Regions from separate parts of the Clostridium sulfidigenes genome, predicted to be linked through region 3. Evidence: a T-box and tRNA genes for the amino acid it is inferred to sense, from the RefSeq annotation. Region 3 holds a T-box; the other regions hold tRNA genes.
The links. The T-box of region 3 lies ahead of asnS (asparagine--tRNA ligase). A T-box ahead of a tRNA ligase gene usually reads a tRNA of that ligase, here a tRNA-Asn.
Positions count from the first base shown of each region.

Region 1: it has a tRNA-Asn gene. The T-box ahead of asnS (asparagine--tRNA ligase) is inferred to sense a tRNA for this amino acid. The anticodon was not compared.
Region 2: it has a tRNA-Asn gene. The T-box ahead of asnS (asparagine--tRNA ligase) is inferred to sense a tRNA for this amino acid. The anticodon was not compared.

Region 1 covers NZ_JBQHQR010000029.1:3,772-6,047, reverse strand. The annotation lists gene ACTNBA_RS18910 (glycine--tRNA ligase) at 1-668, opposite strand, end outside; T-box leader at 749-915, opposite strand; tRNA gene ACTNBA_RS18905 (tRNA-Asn) at 1,047-1,121, opposite strand; gene lysS (lysine--tRNA ligase) at 1,388-2,276, opposite strand, start outside.
Region 2 covers NZ_JBQHQR010000004.1:196,359-198,634, forward strand. The annotation lists gene ACTNBA_RS06445 (hypothetical protein) at 1-373, opposite strand, end outside; gene ACTNBA_RS06450 (hypothetical protein) at 425-646, opposite strand; tRNA gene ACTNBA_RS06455 (tRNA-Asn) at 784-860, opposite strand; gene ACTNBA_RS06460 (DUF1883 domain-containing protein) at 902-1,168, opposite strand; gene ACTNBA_RS06465 (recombinase family protein) at 1,220-1,783, opposite strand; gene ACTNBA_RS06470 (helix-turn-helix domain-containing protein) at 2,027-2,276, opposite strand, start outside.
Region 3 covers NZ_JBQHQR010000008.1:148,392-150,667, forward strand. The annotation lists gene asnS (asparagine--tRNA ligase) at 1-1,160, opposite strand, end outside; T-box leader at 1,250-1,494, opposite strand; gene ACTNBA_RS11380 (DUF1648 domain-containing protein) at 1,688-2,170, shown strand; gene ACTNBA_RS11385 (DHHW family protein) at 2,262-2,276, opposite strand, start outside.

The sequences.
Region 1 (2,276 bases), on a different contig from region 3:
TCAAACTCCCTTGTTCTAAAGGTAAAGTTACCTGGAGTAATTTCATTCCTGAAAGATTTACCTATTTGAGCTATTCCAAAAGGTACTTTTTTTCTTGATGTTCTTTGAGCATTTTTAAAGTTTACAAATATACCTTGAGCTGTTTCAGGTCTTAAATATATTTCATTTTTACTGTCTTCAGTTATGCCTTGGAAAGTTTTAAACATAAGATTAAACTTTCTTATATCTGTATAATTCATTTTCCCACACTTTGGACAAACCACATTATGTTTTTCAATATATTCTTTATACTCTTCATTAGTCCATCCATCAGCTACAGCTACTTCTGCGCCTTCTGAAACCATATGATCTTCAACTAACTTATCAGCTCTAAATCTAGCCTTACATTCTTTGCAATCCATTAATGGATCAGAGAATCCACCTACATGACCTGTAGCTACCCAAACTTCTGGATTCATCAATATTGCACAATCCAAACCTATATTGTAAGGATTTTCTTGAACAAACTTTTTCCACCATGCTTTTTTAACGTTATTTTTAAATTCCACACCTAAAGGACCATAATCCCATGAATTCGCAAGTCCTCCATAAATTTCGGACCCAGAAAATATAAATCCTCTATTTTTACATAAAGCTACCATTTTATCCATAGTTAATTCTTTTGCCATGTTCATTACCTCCATCAATGTTTTTTATTATTAATTGCAATTAACAAATTAATATTTGTAAATAAAAAAACTTTAACCAATTAAGGGACGAAATTAATCCGCGGTTCCACCCTTATTAGCTAAAGCTCATCTTTAAAATTTATCACTAACTCAAAAGCTCCCTTCATAATATTGATATGATAATTTACACCCACCATCATCTCTCTTTAAAATCTTTATTACTACTCTTCTTTGTCATCGTTATTATTCAGTTTTTAATAATATTATCCTCACATAATATTATAATTAAATATAAAATTAAAATGTTATTTTGTTATATTATTTACTATAACAAAATAAGCCGACTTAAAAGCCCGCCGTAAGTTATCTTATAAAAAATGGCTCCGCGAAGAGGATTCGAACCTCCAACCTATCGGTTAACAGCCGAGTGCTCCACCGTTGAGCTATCGCGGAATATTTAATTCATATCTAGATTATAGCATATTTAATGTAAAATTCAACACTATTTTATAAAATTTAAAAAATAATTTATTTAACTTACATTATATGAATACTTTAATATTTTATCCAGAAATCTTTTTAATATGTAATAATTATTTAATATATATTTACTGATATTATATATTAAACTAGTACCTTAACATTTTACCCAAAAATTATTTTAATATGCAATAATTTTTGGGTAAAATTAATTTTAAAATTATATATTATTAATTATATTATTGTAGAGGTTTCATTGTTGGGAATAGTATAACATCCCTGATGGATACTGAATCAGTTAAGAACATTACTATTCTATCTATACCAATTCCAAGTCCACCTGTTGGAGGCATTCCTACCTCAAGAGCACTCATGAATTCCTCATCAATTAGATAAGCCTCATCATCTCCAAGCTCTCTTTCTTTTGCTTGTTGTTCAAATCTTTGTCTTTGAACTATAGGATCATTTAGTTCTGAATAAGCATTACAAACTTCTCTACCATAAACAAATCCTTCAAATCTCTCAGTAAAGGCTTCATTTCCACGTTTTTTCTTAGTTAATGGTGATATTTCTACTGGATAATCACAAAGGAATGTTGGTTGAATTAAATGTTCTTCGGCATATTCTTCAAATAATCCATTTAATATATCTGCCTTTGTACAATCTTTTAATTCCTTTATAAATTCTAAATGTTTTTCTTTTGCAATTTGTCTAGCTTCTTCATCTGTCTTAATTTCATTGAAGTCTACACCTGCATATTCCTTTACAGCATCAATCATAGTAATTCTTCTCCATGGTGGTGTAAAGTCTATTTCAGTTCCTTGGTAATTTACTTTAGTGCTGCCATGAACCTTCTCACAAGCATATGCAACTAATTCTTCTGTTATTTTCATCATATCGTTATAATCAGCATAAGCTTCATATAATTCTATCATTGTAAATTCCGGATTGTGTCTTATACTCATTCCTTCATTTCTGAAGTTTTTACCCATATCATATACTTTTTCAAGTCCACCAACTATACACCTTTTTAAGTATAACTCGGTAGCAATTCTTAAATACATATCTATATCTAAGGTATTATGATGAGTTACGAATGGTCTTGCAGCTGCTCCTCCAGCTATAGGA
Region 2 (2,276 bases), on a different contig from region 3:
GCTTTATATTTAATAATTCTTGTTGAATAATTTCTAAATTGTTTTCTCCAACTTTATTACCAAATTCAATAGTATCAAGTAATGAATCAACCTTTTCTAGCATTTCCTTTTGCTCTTTATTAACACTTTGTAAAAGAAAAACTTTTAATTTATCGTATTCAAGTCTTTCCTCACTTATCTCAAGATTTCTTATTTCACGGTCTTCCTTTTCTTTTCTTTTTAATGCAATTTCCTTACTAACCTCGTTTATTTGTTTTTCTAATTCACGTTGTGGTCTCAATAACTCATTCATTTGCGAAACTCTACTTAATTCCATCATATTATTTAATTCTTCTTTTGATGGTAAAGAAAATTCTCCAATCTTATTAGTCATTAAAATCCCCTCCCATAAAATACATTATTCTACAGAAGTTCCAATATTCCTTTAAATCTGCTCAATAGCACCTCTAGAATTTCTTTTATATCTTCTAGCTTTCATTACTTCTCTAAGATCATCAGTTTCTTTTTCCTTAGTTAGCTTTTTACAACCACAGTGGGAGCATGAAATATATTTACCAGTATTTTTAGATGAAATAACTTCTGAAGTTATTAAAATAATTTCTTTACCACAACCTTTGCACTTATATGCAGTATAATATCCTTTCATACTCTCACCTCATTTTTTATGTATTAAAAAAAGCACTCATATAAAGTGCTTTTTAGATCTACTGGTTTCCCAGTCATACTATTATAACAGTTGAAGTTCTTTTTATTCAAAGAAAGGATGTCAGCCTAAGAAAGCCATGGCGGAAATAGAGAGATTTGAACTCTCGACACATAGGTTAACAGCCTACTGCTCTACCAAACTGAGCTATATTTCCATATATAAAAAGAACCCTATTTCTAGAGCTCTTCTTTGTAACTAACTATTACTAATAACACTTACTGAATAATTTACTGTTCCAGCATAACCACCTAAATTTACGACTAAATACCAATGACCAGTTCTAGGAACGATTATTTCAAATGGAGAAACTTTAGCAAGTCCACCGTAATAACTATATTTTCTACCATTTTTAAAATTACTAAAATTAGTAGGATCTAATAGAATTACATTTGCTTGTTTATCAAGCTTAACAACAATTACATCACCTTCATTATAATTCCCATCCCCATATTTAAAATTCATTATGAGCACCTCCTCTCATAGATTAAATTCTACAAGATTTGGTAATTTCCTCTATTTATTTTCTTCATACTCTTTTATTAACTTATAAAAAGTATTTTTTTTAAGTCCAGTAAGCTCCATTGCTTTTACTGCAGTAATTTCTCTTACTTTCCAATCATCATATACTTCTTTCCAGTTATCAGGGTATTCTATTTGTTTTCTTCCCTTGTATTTTCCCTTTGCCTTAGCAATTGCAATACCTTCTCTTTGTCTTTCAAGAGTATTAGCTCTTTCAAATTCATTTATAGCTCCTACCATGCTAAGCATTAGTTTTCCTGTTGGCGTTGAGCTATCAAGATTCTCTTTAATACTTATTAATGTAATCCCCTTATTTTCTAATTGTTCTACTATCTTAAGAAGATCTTTAAGACTCCTTGATAATCTTGAAAAATCCCAAATATAAATAGTATCTCCTTCTCTAGCAAATTCAAGCATATTCTGTAACTCTGGTCTGTTATAATTTATTCCTGAACCTTTTTCAGTAAACCATTTATCTATATTGTATTTTTTAAGTCCTTCAAGTTGTCTATCTTCATGTTGTTCTAATGAAGATACTCTAGCATAAGCAATATTCATTTATAAACACCTCCGGTTTTTCAAAAATATTATAGAAATTGTGTAACTGGTCAACGGGGTATTTATAGACCTCCATTTTAGAAGGTACCCCTCTCCAGTCATCTCTATATTTACATTATATACCTAGTGTTTATTTAGAGTCAATAACTTTATGAAACATTTGTTTATTTATTAATAAAACAATTTTAAACAAACATAATTATATATTATTTAATTGTTTATTATAAGCATACTTCAAACAAACTACTTAACAACCTTCAAGTTCTTAATATCATCAAGCTCTTTCTTAAGAGTATTAGTATCTTTACTCTTATCACCATTACCAGGAGTATTTGTTTCTTCTTTGGTTACGGATGGTGAACCAATAGCCTGGTCTAATAGGTACTTATTAGCTTGGAGCTTCACCCTTTGGTCACTACTATTATTAGCTAACTCTATTAGATTGGCCACATAATTAGTAACATTAGCTGTTAACTTATCCTTTGCTGCTTTT
Region 3 (2,276 bases):
TCTCCTATACCAGGAACTAATAAGTCCATAGCTGCTACAGTTTTGTTGTCATCGTTCATTCTCATGTAGAAAGCTTTGATTTCCTTTGGATAGTCAGTAACGAATACTGGTCTTTTGTATACTTCCTCAGTAAGATATCTCTCATGCTCTGTTTGAAGGTCACAACCCCATTCTACTGGGTACTGGAACTCTTTATCTGCTTTCTTTAATAATTCTACAGCTTCTGTATAAGTTACATGACCAAAGTCAGAAGTTGCAACGTGGTTTAATCTTTCAAGTAATCCCTTATCTACAAAGCTGTTGAAGAATTCCATTTCTTCTGGAGCATTTTCAAGAACATAGTTTATGATATACTTTATCATATCTTCTGCCAATGTCATGTCATCCTTAAGATCTGCAAAAGCTATCTCTGGCTCTACCATCCAGAACTCTGCCGCATGTCTTGCAGTGTTAGAGTTTTCAGCTCTGAAAGTTGGTCCGAAAGTATAAACATTTCTAAATGCAAGAGCATAAGCTTCTGCTGCAAGCTGACCGCTAACTGTAAGGTTTGTTTCCTTACCAAAGAAGTCATTCTTATAATCTATTTTCTTATCCTCAGTCATTGGGATGTTCTCAAGGTCCATAGTTGTAACTCTGAACATTTCTCCTGCACCTTCACAGTCACTTCCTGTAATTATTGGAGTGTGAGTATAAACAAATCCTCTTTCATTGAAGAAGCTATGAATTGCATAAGCAACTAAAGAACGTACTCTAAATACTGCTGAAAAAGCATTACTTCTAGGTCTTAAGTGAGCTATAGTTCTTAAATATTCAAAGGTGTGTCTCTTCTTTTGAAGTGGATACTCATTACTTGATTCACCTTCTACTACTATTTTTGTAGCTTTAATTTCAAAAGGTTGCTTACTTCCTGGAGTTAATACAAGTTTTCCTTCAACTATTATAGATGAGCTAATACTTAACTTTTCTATATCTTTAAAGTTATCAAGGCTATCCTCGAATACAACTTGAAGGTTTTTAAAGAAGCTACCATCATTAACTTCTATAAAACCAAAAGCTTTAGAACTTCTTAAAGTTCTAATCCATCCTGAAATACAAACATCTTGGTCTGCGTATTTTTCACTTTCTCTGTAAAGACTTTTTACTAAGACTGTTTCCATAATAAAATCCTCCTTTTATAATTTGATTATTGCCTGTTGAGGTAATATGATTCTATTTTAAGACAATAAAAAAAACCTTTCCTTCCCTAAAAAACAGGGACGAAAGGATACATTCCGCGGTACCACCCAAATTATCATATTGATCAACTCAACAAGTACAAAGATCTCTCTTGATACTCTTCTCTTTTAACGGTGAGATTCCGTCTAAGTCTACTCTCCTAAGATTTCGGTTAGAAACTCCGAGATGTTCTTCAATAAGAGCTTCATATTGACCTTCCACCATCGTCAACTCGCTTTAACTACTTCTCATATCTACTCTTCTCATCACAGTCTTTATTTTCATCTATTAACTAGTATTTTCAAGTTTATATTATTTATTCAAAACACTTGTTATCTATTATTATATGTGCATGATTTTAGAATGTCAACTATTGGTGAAAAATTTTGTATTTGTTATAATCTAACATTTGTTATAAAATTATATTATAGCTTAATATCTATTAATTATTTATATGTTTGGAGGATATTCTATGAAAGAGAAAGTCCCTTTTACTAAATTTCAAAAATTCCTTGAAACTCTAGCTCTATTAATCTTACTAGGCTCAATAATCTATCTAATATTCATTTGGAGCACCCTTCCTGATACTATCCCATCTCACTATAATGCTAAAGGAGTTGTTACCAACTGGAGTGGGAAAGGTATGCTACTTATAATGCCTATAATTTCAATAATTTTATATACAGGACTTACAACCATAACGCTGTTTCCTAATATATGGAATGTACCTGTAGAAATCACAGAAAAAAATCAGAATTTTGTATATACTAATCTAAAAACTATGCTGATATTTTTAAAATTAATCTTAGTTTCTGATTTTTCTTATATGACAATATGTTCAGCAACTCAAAGTTCTTTAAGTGTTTTATTTACACCTATAGTTTTAATTGCTGTATTTGGTACACTTGCCTTTTTTATCACTAGAATAATTAAAGGAAGCAAAAAACTTGAATAATATACTTAGAATATATACACAATATTGATTAAATAAAGGAGCCTAGATATTAATATATCTAAGCTCCTATTTATTGTTAATTAAGTTATTATTAATTAAGATTTAA